One region of the Arthrobacter sp. 01T425 genome, then DNA from elsewhere that is predicted to be linked to it. Evidence: riboswitches for the same ligand, from Rfam matches in the RefSeq annotation. Region 1 holds a riboswitch; each other region holds the start of a gene.
What was found. A riboswitch is a leader RNA that binds a small molecule or an ion and turns the genes downstream of it on or off. The one in region 1 is predicted to bind thiamine pyrophosphate.

Region 1 (3,614 bases):
TGCGCGAGACAGGCGCCCTGCACCGCACGGCGCCGGGAGGGCACCGGCCCCAGGATTCAGCCGAAGGGGACCGGGCCATCCGCTCCTACATCGCCGAGGTCAGCCGGCACCAGCACGCCCGGGCGTCCTAGGAAGCTGCGGGTCCTCCCACTGAGGGCTGCGGCAGGTAGACCTTGCCGCCCGAGGCGAGGAACTCGTTGCTCTTCGCCCGCATTCCGGCCGTCATCTGCGCTAGGGCCGCCTGCGAATCTGCTGATCCGTATTCGTCCCGGATGTCCTGGCTGATCCGCATGGAGCAGAACTTCGGACCGCACATCGAGCAGAAGTGGGCTGTCTTGGCCGGCTCCGCGGGAAGCGTCTCATCATGGTAGGCCTCGGCCGTGACCGGGTCCAGGGACAGCGCGAACTGGTCCCGCCAGCGGAACTCGAACCTTGCCTTGGACAGGGCATCGTCGCGTTCGTGCGCGCCGGGGTGGCCCTTGGCGAGGTCCGCGGCATGGGCGGCGATCTTGTAAGTGATCACCCCCGTCTTCACATCGTCCTTGTTCGGCAGCCCGAGGTGTTCCTTGGGCGTGACGTAGCAGAGCATGGCAGTGCCGTAGCGGGCGATCTCGGTGGCGCCGATCGCCGAGGTGATGTGGTCATAGCCCGGTGCGATGTCCGTGACGAGCGGCCCGAGTGTGTAAAACGGGGCGCCCTTGCAGAGTTCCTGCTGGCGCTCCACGTTTTCCCGGACGAGGTGGAAGGGCACATGCCCGGGGCCCTCCACCATGACTTGCACGTCGAAGTCCCAGGCCCGCTGCGTGAGCTCGGCCAGGGTGTCCAGTTCGGCGAACTGTGCCGCGTCGTTGGCATCCGCCGTCGCGCCCGGCCGCAGCCCGTCGCCCAGGGAGAACGCGACGTCGTAGCGGGCGAAGATCTCGCACAACTCATCGAAGTGGGTGTACAGGAAGTTCTCCCGGTGGTGCGCCAGGCACCAGCCGGCCATGATGGAACCGCCGCGGGACACGATGCCGGTGACCCGGTTGGCCGTCAGCGGCACATACCGCAGCAGCACGCCGGCGTGGATGGTCATGTAGTCCACGCCCTGCTCGCACTGTTCGATCACGGTGTCCCGGAAGATCTCCCAGGTCAGGGCGTTCGCCTCACCGTTGACCTTCTCCAGCGCCTGGTAGATCGGGACCGTTCCGATGGGGACGGGGGAGTTACGGATGATCCACTCGCGCGTGGTGTGGATGTCGTCCCCGGTGGAGAGGTCCATGACGGTGTCCGCGCCCCACTGCGTGGCCCACTGGAGTTTGTCGACCTCCTCGGCGATGGAGCTGGTCACGGCGGAGTTGCCGATATTGGCGTTGATTTTCACCAGGAACGACTTGCCGATGATCATCGGCTCGGATTCGGGGTGGTTGACGTTGTTGGGAATGATCGCGCGGCCCGCGGCCACCTCGCTGCGCACCAGCTCCACATCGCAGTTCTCGCGCAGCGCGACGAACCGCATTTCCTGGGTGATGACACCGTCCCGGGCGTAGCGCATCTGCGTGACGGTCCTGCCCTCAACGGCCCGGCGCGGCACCGGCCGGCCGCCCCGCCACTCGGCCGACGCAGCACCGCGGCGCACCGCCGATTTGCCGTCGTCGAGCAGCTCCCGTTCGCGGCCGGCGTAGGGTTCGGTGTCCGCCCTGGCCTCAATCCAGGGGGTGCGGAACGGTTCCAGCCCGCGGACCGGATCGCTGCCCGGGCCGGCAGTGCGGTACACCCGGAACGGCGGGTTCCGGACGCCGCCCGGGGAGGGTTCCAGGGCGATCTCGGTCACCGGCACGCGGATGCCATGCTCCTGGTCCGTGCTGAAGGCCAGCGAGTGGGACTTCAGCGACTGCGTGGCGGCTGCGGACTGAATTTGGACAGGGCTGTGCTGTGTCACTTGGGTGTTCACGGAAAAGCTCACTTCCTTCGCCGGCATTACCCGGACAGGTTCAACGGTCGCAGGCTGCGTCAGCCCGATCTCAGCCCCTGCAGGGGCACCCGTGTGGTCGTAGACGAAACTACCACGCACCTCCGGCCGGCCCTCGAGTGTGACGGAGTGCGGTCGGGCCGCGGTGTTAGCGTGGCATTGTGACTCTGCCCAGGGCCGTGCCCCGCATCCGGATGGCGACGCCGGAAGACCTCCCGGCGCTGCCGGTTCTCGAGGCCTCAGCAGACCGCATCCTCGAAGCGGAGCTGGGGAACCAGACGCTCCCGGCTCCGGAGTTGACGACGCCGGTTGAGCCGCTCTTCATACTTGTCGCCGGAAACCCGCCCGTAGGGTTTGCCCGCGTTGACGAGGTCGGCGGCCAGGCCCATCTGGAACAACTCTCCGTGCAGCCGGACTCCGCCGGGCGGGGGATAGGACGGTCCCTGGTGGAGGCGGCCCTTGATGCGGCCCGGAGCCGTGGCTATTTATCGATGACGCTTTGCACCTTCGCAGGCGTCCCGTTCAATGCGCCGTTTTATGCGAGCTGGGGTTTCGAGGAACTCGCCCAGCCAGGACAGGCGTTGGGCGCCCTGCGGATCCACGAAGCGCAGCTGGGGCTGGACCGTCTTGGCCGGCGGATCGTCATGCGGATTAGGCTTTAGGTCATGACCGGCATCATCGAGTTCAGCGGGCCTATCCTCACCGCGGCGGACCAGGAACGCCGCGGGCTCTGGTCGGTGGGCGGCCTGCTAACCTTCCACCGTCCGGCCGCCGCGCCTGACCTCGTACTCGACGGCTGGGTCATGCCCGGCCTCGTGGACGCGCACTGCCACATCGGCCTCGGCCCGGGCGGGGACGTTACCGAGGACACCGCGGAATCCCAGGCCCTGGCGGACCGCAACGCCGGGACGCTCCTGGTCCGCGACGCCGGCGCCGTCCACAACACACGCTGGCTCCAGCAACGCGCGGACCTGCCCCGGATCATCCGCTCCGGCAGGCACCTCGCCAGGACCCGGCGGTACCTGCCTGGCCTGGCCGTCGAGGTCGAACCGGAGGATCTCGTCGAGGCCGTGCGCAAGCAGGCCCGCGCGGGCGACGGCTGGGTCAAGCTCGTGGGGGACTGGATCGACCGCGACGCCGGCGATCTCGCCGCCAGTTTTCCCGCCCGGACGGTCAAGGACGCCGTCCAGGCCGCCCACGATGAGGGGGCCCGCGTCACCGCACACTGCTTCGCCGAAGACACCCTCGACGACATGCTCGACGCCGGGATCGACTGCATCGAGCACGCCACCGGGCTGCTGCCGCGGCACCTGCCGCGCTTCCTCGAACAGGGTGTTCCGATCGTGCCCACCCTGATCAACATCGCCACGTTCCCGGACATCGCCGCCCGGGCGGCGGCCAAGTTCCCCCGCTACACAGCCCACATGCGCTCGCTGTGGGAGCGCCGGGCGGAGCGGATCCTCGAAGCCCACGAGGCCGGGCTGGCGATCTATGCCGGCACCGACGCCGGCAGCGTGATCAGCCATGGCAGGATCGTGGACGAGATCCAGGCCCTGCACGCCGCCGGCCTTTCCGCCGCTGCCGCCCTCAACGCCGCGAGCTGGTCTGCGCGGACCTGGCTCGGCGCGGAGTCCATCGGTGAAGGGGCAAGCGCTGATGTCCT
Region 2 (3,614 bases), on a different contig from region 1:
GGCCGCCTGCGCGGACAATCGCGTACACCACTGGGGAACTCACTTCTCTCGACGTTTATTACTAGATTTGCGTGCGGAACCAGGGGCCAAATTCTTTGGACCGGCTCACGCTGTGCCTCAACGCCGGTGGATTCCTCGGGGGAACCCATGAGCTATCCCCGGAACAAATCCATTTGAAATTCCAAGCGGACCGTTCTCAGGGTCATAACCCAAGTGTTGGCGTAAGCACCGAAGATCTAGAATACGCTAATTTTGCCTTCGGCCGCAAATGAGGCTGGTTCCGGCGGGTAGTCCGTGATAGGCGCCACAACATCTTGATGCAAAGTCCCTGCCAATGTTCTTGGCCGGGATCTTGACCATCTTGAGCTGTGTTGCCGCAACGACTTCCGGAACCGTGCCCCACCATCGTACCGGTAGTCCGGACCAGCTCGCGTCAGGCGTACAGCCGCGGCGCGTCGAAGAAGTCCACTTCGTAGCGCGATGACTGCCGGAAAGCCAGGGCCATGGCCTGCCGCTCGCTCTCCGATGCCCGCCCGGCCGCCGTGTCCGTGTACGCGATGGCCTGCCGGGTCGCGGCGGCGAAGTCCTCGTCGGCGTAGGTCCGCAGCCAGCCGGCGTATGGGTGCTCCCCGGGGGCGCCGCCGGCCAGGAACTCCCGGTGCAGCGTGGAACCGACCTCGGCGTAGAGCCAGAAGCAGGGCAGCGCCGCCGCCACGAGGACGCCATAGCTGCCGGAGACAGAGGCGGCCAGCAGGTGGTCCACATACGCTTTCGTGACCGGGCCCAGGGTGGAGGCCGTGAGGCGCGTGCTGAGCCAGGAACGGTGCAGCTCGGATTCGACCTCCAGGCAGGTCTGCGCCGAACGGGCCCAGAACAGCTGCTCGGCCTCGGTGGGGGCAATCGCCGCGGCCCGGGCCAGGACCCGGGAGTAGCCGTTGAGGTAGATGGCGTCCTGGGCGAGGTAGTACGCGAACTCGTGCTCGGGCAAGGTGCCGTCGGCCAGTCCGCGGACGAAGTCCAGGGCGTAGATCGCCTCAAGATCGCCCGCGGCTCCTGCGCGCAGGGCTGCGGCGAACTCCCCCGCCGCCGGACCCTGCCCGGCCTGGAGGTGCTGCAGGTGGTGGAAGTGGTGGACCGGGCCGGTGCCGGAGCCGACGTCCAGGGCCGAGGCTCCGCGGAGCGCGCCCAGCAGCCACGGCTTGACTTCCCGCAGCGTCGCTTCCCAGTCCCCCACCCTGGCCTGCACAGTGGCCATGGCCGAGGACAGGGAGCAGCCGGTGCCGTGGCTGTTGCGCGTCGCGATCCGCTCCCCCGGCACCACCACCGTTTCCTGGCCGAGCAGGCCGCCGGTGTTGACCAGCGCATCCGGGCAGCCGGTGCCGGCGCCGTGGCCGGCGGCGTCGTGGGCATCGGCGTCGTGGGCATGCCCGTCCCCCGGCCCGGCGCCCTGGAGGTGTCCGCCCTTAACCAGGACGGTGGTGCCGGTCAGGGCGGCCAGCCGCTTGCCCTGCGCCAGGGCCTCGGACCACTCGGCAGCGACGGGTTCCTTGAGCAGGATGGCGAGTTCGGCGAGGTTGGGCGTGATGAGGTCCGCCAGCGGCAGGAGGGCCTGCAGGGCGGCCTCGGCCGATTCCTGCAGGAGCCGGTCACCGCTGGTGGCGACCATCACCGGGTCCAGGACCATGACGGCGGGGCGCACCTTTTCCAGCCAGCCGCGGACGGCGTCGATCACGGCGGCGTCACCGAGCATGCCGATCTTGACGGCGTCGATGCCGATGTCGTCGCTGATGGCGTCCAGCTGCGCCGTGAGGAACGACGCCGGGGGGACGTGGACGGCGCGCACGCCCTGCGTGTTCTGCGCTGTCAGGGCGGTGATGGCGGCCATGCCGTAGCCTCCGTTCGCCGCGATGCTCTTCAGGTCGGCCTGGATTCCGGCCCCGCCGGAGGGATCGGAGCCGGCGATGGCCAGCACGCGGGGAATGCGCGGCGGGGCCGGCAGAGACTCGTTGTGCAGAAAATTGGGCGGGAGGAACTCGGACGGATTCGATTTCGCGGACAAGGAAGACATCCCTTCGCCGGTGCTAACCGGACAGGTTCAACGGGTCTGGATCTCAGCCGGCCCGATGCCCGGCACCCCGTGTCAGTGTTCCAGCCTAGCCCTTGCCACCCGGAGGACCCGTTAACGCACGAGCGGGCCCGGGCCCGGGCGGACGTATGTTACGTCTGCCCTGACCCGGACCCGCGGCCCGACCAGTCGAAATAATGACCGGACGGGGACGTGGTCAGTCGCGGAGGACTACAGCTCCGACGCCGGCACGCCGACGCCGAGGATGATCGGCTCGTTGCCGGCCGGGATGGACGCAGGCCCGGCCGCGGCGGGAGCCTTGGCCTCGTGGACGGATCCGGCCGCGGCCGGCCGGGTTGCCTCGCGGTGCTCCACGGAGGTTTCGTTGGCTGCGCCCTGGGCGCGGCTGGCACTCCGGTTGCGGCGCCCGCGGCGGCCGCGCAGCGTCGTGGTGTCAGCTGTGCGTGACGACGGCGCCTCCGCAGCGCGGACGGCCGACGGCGCCTCGGGCGCCGTGGCTTCCGGTGCGGCAACAGCTGCTGCCTGACCGGCCGCCAGGCCGGCGGCCTGGTCCGGCTTGCCGGCCTCGGCTTCGCCCAGGTTTGCGAAGGCCTCGGTCAGCAGGTCCAGGGTCAGGGCCGGTGACGGCGCGTCCTCCGCGTGCTCGACGAAGGGCAGGGCCACCTGCTCGCCGCCAAACGTCAGCACCGTTGCGGGGCGGCCGGCTGCCTCGTCGGCGGCTGCGAGCTGCGTGACGGCGTCGACGGCGGCCTGGCGGGCCCCGGCGTCGCTGGCTGCGGCTGCCTCCCCGTCGTGCAGGTGCGCGGCGTGCGCCGCGGCAGCGATGTTGGCCAGCGCGGCACGGGTGGCCTCGGCCTTGGCGTGGCGTTCGGCCTCGGTGGGTTCGGCGTGGACGGGCGCGGGTGCGGTCGGCGCGGTCTCTCCGCCCTGGCCTCCCCGGCCGCGGCGACGGCTCTTGCGTTCCGGGCGGGCAGCAGGCTGCGCCTCGGTGCGCGGCACATAGTGCTCCGCGGCGACCGTGTTGGCGCGGCGGTGCTCCACCGGCTCGTCGTGGGTGACGATGCCGCGGCCCGCACATGTTTCGCACTGTTCGCCGAAGACTTCCAGCAGCCCGGTGCCCATCCGCTTGCGGGTCATCTGCACGAGGCCCAGCGAGGTCACCTCGGCCACCTGGTGCTTGGTGCGGTCCCGGCCCAGGCACTCCACCATGCGGCGCAGCACGAGGTCGCGGTTGGATTCGAGCACCATGTCGATGAAGTCGATCACGATGATGCCGCCAATATCGCGCAGGCGCAGCTGCCGGACGACTTCCTCGGCCGCTTCCAGGTTGTTCTTGGTGACGGTTTCCTCGAGGTTGCCGCCGGAGCCGGTGAATTTGCCGGTGTTGACGTCCACCACGGTCATGGCTTCGGTGCGGTCGATCACGAGCGAACCGCCCGAGGGCAGGAAGACCTTCCGGTCCAGGGCCTTGTGGATCTGCTCGTCGATGCGCCAGGCCGCGAAGATGTCCGTGTCCTTGGTCCACTTC
Region 3 (3,614 bases), on a different contig from region 1:
GCTTGTGCGATCCGCCCCAGCAGCGGGGCATTGTCCGGGGTTCCGGGCCGCGCCCGCGCCGTGGCTTCCAAAAGCTCCAGCTCGGCGACCGCAGGCACCAGCTGCTGGGCATCCCGCAGCAGCTGGTAAATGCCGCCGGCGGAAACCGCGTGCGGATCCGACGGTCCATCCTCCCGCTGGGTGGCCCCGATCACCACGGTGCCGTCCTGGCGGGGGACGATGTACACCGGGATGCCGCGCACCATGCCCCGCACGGTGGCCGTGAGCAGCGGCTGCAGATGCGGAGGCACGCGGAGCCGGAGGATGTCGCCGTAGACGGGCCGCAGCGGCAGCGCCAGCCCGGCCGGAAGCTCCTCGAGCGCGGCGGCGCCGAGCCCGTTGGCGACCACGGTCTCGGCAGCCCGTACGGTACCGCCGCCAGCCAACCGCACACCTGCCACCTGTCCGTCCTGCCACAGCAGGCCTGCCGCGCGCCGCCGGACGAAGCTGCCGCCTTCCGCACCGAGCACGCCGGCGAGCCGGGTGATCAGCAGGCGGGGGTCCACCTGGTGGTCGGCCGGGATGTCGAAGGCACACGAGATGCCGGGACTCAGCAGGGGCTCCCGGGTGCGCGCCTCGCGCACTGTCAGTGGCTCCACGGCCAGGCCGCATGCCTTCTGGACTTCCCTCAAGTCCGCGAGCGCGCGCCGGTCCGCCGCGTCGGCCCCCACCGCCAGGGTCGGCGTCGTTAAGTAGCCGGTACCCGCCGGGGAATCCGCGCCGGCGGCAACGGCGTCGAGAGCCGCAGCGAATCCTGGCCACAACCGGGAGGCCTCAAGCATCAGTTCCAGGAGCTGTTCCTCCTGGTAGTGCAGTTCACTCACGGGGGCCAGCATGCCGGCCGCGGCCCAGCTGGCTCCGCTGCCGGGAGCATCATCGATCAGGACCACGGATCGGCCCGAGCGGATGGCCTCGAACGCGATGCCATGGCCGATCACCCCGCCGCCGATCACGGCCACGTCGGCAGTCGTATCCCCCGCGATGATTCCCTCTGCGGTACCGGGCCCCGTGTCACAAACCTGGGCGTCGGCGTCATTTGCGGCTCCGGCCGCACGGCCTGCTCGTGTGCCCATGAAAAATTCCTTCCCTACGCCGGTACTAGCCGGATCAGGTCAAGCGGTCGGCTCTGACGCCCTCTCAGCCGGGCAGCGGCGACATGGCTGCTGCGGGCTCCCGCGGTATGCGCCCAGTTTAGAGGAACTAGGCTGGTCCCATGAGCCAGGACCCTCTCCACACCACCGCCCGCCTCTATCTCTGCACCGACGCCCGCAGGGACCGCGGCGACTTCGAGGACTTCGTGGATGCCGCCTTCGCCGGCGGCGTGGACATCATCCAGTTGCGCGACAAGTCGCTCGAGGCCTCCGAGGAGCTGGAACTGCTGGAGGTCCTGCACACCGCAGCGCAGCGCCACGGGCGGCTGTGGGCCGTCAATGACCGGGCGGACATCGCCTCCCTGTCCGGGGCTCCGGTGTTCCATGTCGGCCAGAAGGACATTTCGCTCGACGCCGCCCGCGGCTTTCTCGGCAAGGATGCCGTGATCGGTCTGTCCACCCACAGCCCGAAGCAGGTGGACGCCGCCATCGCTGCCGCGCCAGGCCGCAAAGGGCTCGATTATTTCTGTGTGGGCCCCGTGTGGGCGACGCCCACCAAGCCCGGGCGCGCCGCCGTCGGCCTCGATCTGGTGCGCTACGCCGCCCAGGCGATCGGCGGGGCGGACGCGGAGGGAACCGGCAGGGTCAACGAAAGCGTGCTGCCGTGGTTCGCGATCGGCGGGATCGACCTCAGTAACGTGGAGCAGGTAGTCGATGCCGGTGCCCGGCGGATCGTCGTGGTCCGGGCGATCACCGACGCCACTGATCCGGCCCACGCCGCCGGAGCCTTGCTGGCGGCGCTGGACGCCGCCGCATCCTAAGCAGGTCCCACCCGTAATGCCGGCCGGCACTGAAACTATCCGGCGAGACCCAGCTCCGTCATCCGGCGCGCGTGGTTCGCTGCGAGTTCGGCCGCCAGGCCGTTGACCAGCGCCCGGGCGCCGGCGTCGTCCAGCCCCGACAGTCCGCCGAGGAACGCGTGCTCAGCGCTGACACGCTGGGCGTGGTTCAGTACTTCCCCCAGCAGACGCCTGGCCCACAACGCCAGGCGCGACGCCAGCCGGGGGTCATCGGCCAGGGCCGCCTTGATGCGCGCCTGCAGCACGGCCGTGGACTCACCGGTGGAGCGGACCTGCCCGATCAACTCACGGGTCGCGGCGTCGACGTACCGGCCCACGACGCCGTAAAAGTCCGCGGCGACCGTGTCGATCACGTAGGCCTTCATGAGGGCCTCGTACCAGTCCGACGGGCGCGTGCGTTCGTGGAAGTGGTCCACCGAGGGCTGGAACGGCAGCATGGCGGCCTCCGTATCCAGGCCCATGTGTTCGAGCCGGATTCGGACGAGTTCGTAATGCTGGAACTCGACCACCGCCATCCTGCCCAGCAACGCACGGTCATGCAGCGTGGGCGAATACCGGGCACTCGAGGACAGCCGCTCGAAGGCGGAAAGCTCGCCGTACGCCAAGACTCCCAGCAGGTCGGCAAGGAAGCTGTTGTAGAGGGCAGGATCGTCCGCAGTTGCGCTCATCTTCCAAGACTAATAGCGGAAATCGGGCTACCCTGATTTTCGTGTCACATCATCGCCTGACCCCCAGTGTCCACGAGCAGCAGAACCAGCTTGCCGGGGCACTCAAGGCGTTGCGCACCACGCTGGAACTGCCCGGCCCGTTCCCCGAGGGTGTGCTGCGCGACGCGGAGGCGGCGGTGGCCGAGCACAAGCTCCCGGACCTTGACCTCACGCACGTCGAGTTCGTGACTATCGATCCGGCATCGTCCACCGACCTGGACCAGGCCCTGTTTATCGAACGGAGCAACGGCGGCTACAAGGTCTTCTACGCCATCGCCGACGTCCCCTCCTTTGTCGCCCCGGGCGGGGCGCTGGACGCCGAGACCCGGCGCCGCGGCCAGACCTTCTACACCCCGGACGGCAGGATTCCGCTGCATCCGGAGATTATCAGCGAGGCCGCCGGCAGCCTGCTCGCCGGGCAGCTGTGCGCGGCGTTCGTCTGGGAGTTCGAGCTCGACGCCGCGGCAGAGGTCGCCTCGGTCCTCGTGCGCCGGGCACAGGTCCGCAGCCGCGCGAAGCTCAACTACAAAGGCGTCCAGGCCGAGCTCGACGCCGGCACCGCGGCGCCCGTGCTGCAGCTGCTGAAAGAAGTAGGCCTCAAACGGGTGGAACTGGAACGACTGCGCGGCGGCGCGAGCCTGAACATGCCGGAACAGGAGATCCAGCAACTGCCCGACGGCGGCTACCGGATCGTAGCGGCCCCGCCGCTGCCGGTGGAGGACTGGAACGCCCAGATTTCACTCATGACCGGGATGGCCGCCGCGGCGCTCATGCTCCAGGGCAAAGTCGGCATCCTGCGCACCATGCCCGCCCCGGACGAGGCATCACTGCGCCACTTCCACCGGCAGACCCACGCCCTCGGCAAGCCCTGGGACGGGGAAATGCGCTACGGCGAGTACCTGCGGACCCTTGACCCG
Region 4 (3,614 bases), on a different contig from region 1:
GGCGCCGTCGCGTACGCGGCCGTCGCGTACGCGGCCACTGGAGCGACCGCTGGAGTGACCGGTGGCGGGGCTGCTCAGCTCCGCCGTGGCCGAGACTGTTCCCGCGACGGGCCGCAGGAGACCGGCCAGCGTCAGCGCCAGGGTGGACTTCCCTGTGCCGTTCTGTCCGGTGATGGTCAGCGCCTCGCCGGCGCGGACCCGGACCGAGACCCCGGACTGGACCGGACGCGGCGCGATGGTGCGGAAGCCGTCGCGCAGCCCGGCCCGCCGCGGCCGTTCGCGGGACACCGCGAGCGCGTCGGCCGCGAGCAGAGTCTGTCCCGCGCCCCGCGCCGGTGTGCGCATCCGCGTCGCCGGGACGTAGCCCGGCACCCAGACGCCCGCACCGATGAGCATGTCCCGCGCCTCGGCCAGGACCCGGTCCGGCGGTCCGTCAATCAAGACCGCGGAGTCCGTGGCGGACCCTGGCTGCAGCACCACGATCCTGTCCACCAGGTCTTTCCAGACCCCCACCCGGTGCTCCACGACCACCAGCGTGGCGCCTGTCCGGTCCAGGCAGCGGCCCACAGCGTCGCGGACCTCCAGGACGCCCGTGGGGTCGAGGTTGGCGGTCGGCTCGTCGAGCAGCAGCAGCCCTGGCCGCATCGCGAGGATCCCGGCGAGCGCGAGCCGTTGCTTTTGGCCGCCGGAGAGGGCCGCCGTCGGGTGGTCCAGCGGCAGCTGTCCCAGCCCGACGTCGTCGAGGGCCTCGCGCACGCGCGGCCAGATCTCCGCCGCCGGGACGGCGAGGTTCTCCGCCCCGAAGGCGACGTCGTCGCCGAGGCGGGAGAGCACCACCTGCGTTTCCGGGTCCTGCTGCACCAGCCCGGCGCGGCCGCGCTGCGCCCGTGGCGCGGCACCGTCGATCAGGAGGCTGCCGGTCTCGTCTGTGTTCTCGGCGTCGCCGGAGTCGCCGGGGTCCCCGGAGTCGCCGGCCGCGCCGTCGCCCAGAACGCCGGCCAGGGCGTGGAGCAGCGTCGACTTGCCGGCGCCGGAGGGCCCCAGCAGGAGCACGCGCTCCCCCGGCCGGATGTCCAGGTCAAGGCCGCTGACGGCGGGCCTGGTCCGTCCGGCATGCCGCCAGCCCCAGCCGCGGGCCGTGACGGCGGCCGGCCGGACGCCCGGTGAAGATCTCATGATTCTCTGCAGGATTCAGCGACGGGGCTCAGGAGAAGACGGGCTCCGTGGCGGCCTTGCGGGAGGCAAAGGAGCCCAGCACTCCGGTTTTCGCCAGGCCGCGGGTGGCGAGCCAGGCCAGTCCGCCGGCAATCACTGCGCCGGAGATCGTGGTGAAGACGATGTAGGCGAGCTTGTCGCCGGCTTCGTAGGCGATGTTCCAGCCCCACGGCAGGAAGGAGTCGTTCAGGCCGCAGAAGAGGCCAGCGCCGGCGCCGGCCAGCACGGAGACGGGCAGGTTGAACTTCTTGTAGAGGAAGGCCGCGAAGACCAGTTCGGCGCCGAGGCCCTGCAGGATGCCGGAGATCAGCACCGTGGTGCCGTACTGCGAACCCATGATGAGCTCGCCGGTGGCCGCGACGGTTTCGCAGAAGAGTGCGGCGCCCGGCTTGCGGATGATGAGCATGCCCAGCACCGCCGGGATCATCCAGCCGCCGGCGTAGAGTCCGCTCAACGGCGGGTAGACCGCGTTGACCGGAGTCGAGATCAGGTTCGCGCCCTGGGACCAGGCCCAGAAAATGACGCCGCCGGCAACGGCGATCAACGCGGCCACCACAATGTCCACCACGCGCCAGCTGTAGTTGCGCCGGGCGGATGAACGGCTGGCGGAACCATGCTGTGCTGAAATATCTGTCATGTCGTCCTCCTGAGGAACAGGAGGGGAGGGTGCGCCGGCCGGTCTCGGCTTCCGCCGCCCTCCGCGCACCCTGAGAACTCGACTCCCTTGCGCCGGTACTAACCGGATCAGGTTCGAGGGTCTGCGGCTGTCCGCACTCTCAGCGCCCACCAAAGGTTTCCCCGGATTGTTCCGGCGATGCCCGACGGCGGCGCTCCCCTGTCGTAATTATTTTCGCCCTTGTGGGCTGGCTCAGTTTACACCCGGACGGCCGGGTTTTCAGTGGTGTGCCGTCACAATCGTGGACCGGACGGCGGCAGTCCCGGCGGCCCGGAAATCCCTCTTGGTAGAGTCGTCGTGCCGGACCCCCGGACCCGCCAGCGGGCGGCCTCGTCACCCACCGGAAAGCTGGAATATTTTGTCGCACACACCGGTCACCCAAGATCCCTCCGGGGAATACGATCCCGACTCCAATGAGCCGCAGCCGCGGGGTTCCCTGGCGGCGCTCATTGGCCGCGTGCTGGCCGAGATAGAGGCGCTCCAGTTCGCGTCGTTCAGCAAGGATGACGCCCTGGACCTCGGGCTCCTCCTTGTCGAGCTGGGCAGGCAACGCTCGCTGCCCATCGCCGTCGACATCACCAAAGGTGAGCAGGTGCTCTTCCACGCCGCGCTGGACGGCGCCACACCGGACAATGAGCGCTGGATCAACGCCAAAAAGCGCACCGCCCTGCGGTACGAGGTCCCGTCCCTGCTGGTGGGCCTCCGGGCCCGCGCTGCCGGCGGAAGGATCGAGGACAACGCCTGGTGGGATCAGTCGGAGTTCGCCGCCCACGGCGGGGCGTTTCCCATCTACGTGCGCGGCACGGGCGCCGTCGCCGTCGTCACCGTCTCCGGCCTGCCCCAGAAGGCGGATCACGAACTCGTGGTCGAGGCCCTGCGGATGGTCCTCACCCCGGAACGCTAGGCTAGGGGAAAACCGTTCCCGTCCCAAGGAGACCGAAGAATGAACATCCTCATCAAGCTGCTCGGCACCGGCGTCAGCCTCCTGGCCGGCTTTGCCGGCACCAAGCTGGTGGACACCATGTGGGAAAAGTCCACGGGCAACAAGCCGCCCAAGGGCCAGGAGGACGACGTTCCCACCACCCTGCGCTCGGCCCTGACGTTCGCCCTGATCTCCGCCTCGGTCAGCGCCATCATCCAGGTGCTCGCCAACCGCGGCACCCAGCGCGCGATCACCCGCTTCGCCAAGACCCAGGACGTCGTCTGACCTGACGCGACTGGCCGCGGCGCCCGCCGCGGCAGTCGAAGGCCCCGGCCGGGTCCGCCTGGCCGGACGGGGGCGACGTGCCGGCCGGGTCCGCCTGGCCGGACGGGGGCGACGTGCCGGCCGGGTCCGCCGGGCCGGACGGGGGCTCAGCGGTCGTCGTCGTCCGCTCCGTGCGTGGCCGCCTGCTGGGCGGCCTTCTGGACTACCGCCTCGAGCTCGTCGGAGCTCAGCAGCTCCGGGTGCAGGTGCTTGGTCCGGTAGCCGGCCCGGCCCACCATGTGGGCGGACACGGGGACGGTGAGCAGCTGGAAGAGCCAGGCCACCAGCAGGACGGGCCACACCGACCAGGTGCGCATCTGCAGGCCGAGGGCCGCCAGCAGCAGGAACAGGCCGAGGACCTGCGGTTTGGTGGCCGCGTGCATCCTGCTCATGAGGTCCGGGAATCGCAGCAGCCCGATGGCGGCCGCGAGGGACATCAGGGCTCCTGTCACCATGAACACGGCGGAGACGGCGTCG

Region 2: linked by a shared signal. The riboswitch ahead of AC1DNG_RS00395 (bifunctional hydroxymethylpyrimidine kinase/phosphomethylpyrimidine kinase) and the one ahead of thiC (phosphomethylpyrimidine synthase ThiC) in region 1 are both predicted to bind thiamine pyrophosphate.
Region 3: linked by a shared signal. The riboswitch ahead of thiO (glycine oxidase ThiO) and the one ahead of thiC (phosphomethylpyrimidine synthase ThiC) in region 1 are both predicted to bind thiamine pyrophosphate.
Region 4: linked by a shared signal. The riboswitch ahead of AC1DNG_RS08025 (ECF transporter S component) and the one ahead of thiC (phosphomethylpyrimidine synthase ThiC) in region 1 are both predicted to bind thiamine pyrophosphate.

The regions. Positions count from the first base shown of each region.
Region 1 covers NZ_JBFTPY010000015.1:87,087-90,700, forward strand. Annotated here, with positions in the region: gene AC1DNG_RS16260 (alpha/beta fold hydrolase) at 1-131, shown strand, start outside; gene thiC (phosphomethylpyrimidine synthase ThiC) at 128-1,933, opposite strand; TPP riboswitch at 1,929-2,036, opposite strand; gene AC1DNG_RS16270 (GNAT family N-acetyltransferase) at 2,113-2,613, shown strand; gene AC1DNG_RS16275 (amidohydrolase family protein) at 2,617-3,614, shown strand, end outside.
Region 2 covers NZ_JBFTPY010000001.1:75,175-78,788, reverse strand. Annotated here, with positions in the region: gene rplU (50S ribosomal protein L21) at 1-31, opposite strand, end outside; gene AC1DNG_RS00395 (bifunctional hydroxymethylpyrimidine kinase/phosphomethylpyrimidine kinase) at 434-1,981, opposite strand; TPP riboswitch at 2,051-2,148, opposite strand; gene AC1DNG_RS00390 (Rne/Rng family ribonuclease) at 2,297-3,614, opposite strand, start outside.
Region 3 covers NZ_JBFTPY010000014.1:1,814-5,427, forward strand. Annotated here, with positions in the region: gene thiO (glycine oxidase ThiO) at 1-1,112, opposite strand, end outside; TPP riboswitch at 1,106-1,226, opposite strand; gene thiE (thiamine phosphate synthase) at 1,253-1,951, shown strand; gene AC1DNG_RS15410 (ferritin-like fold-containing protein) at 1,987-2,658, opposite strand; gene AC1DNG_RS15415 (RNB domain-containing ribonuclease) at 2,700-3,614, shown strand, end outside.
Region 4 covers NZ_JBFTPY010000005.1:72,957-76,570, reverse strand. Annotated here, with positions in the region: gene AC1DNG_RS08030 (ABC transporter ATP-binding protein) at 1-1,176, opposite strand, end outside; gene AC1DNG_RS08025 (ECF transporter S component) at 1,205-1,852, opposite strand; TPP riboswitch at 1,919-2,062, opposite strand; gene AC1DNG_RS08020 (heme-degrading domain-containing protein) at 2,250-2,795, shown strand; gene AC1DNG_RS08015 (DUF4235 domain-containing protein) at 2,835-3,098, shown strand; gene mnhG (monovalent cation/H(+) antiporter subunit G) at 3,245-3,592, opposite strand.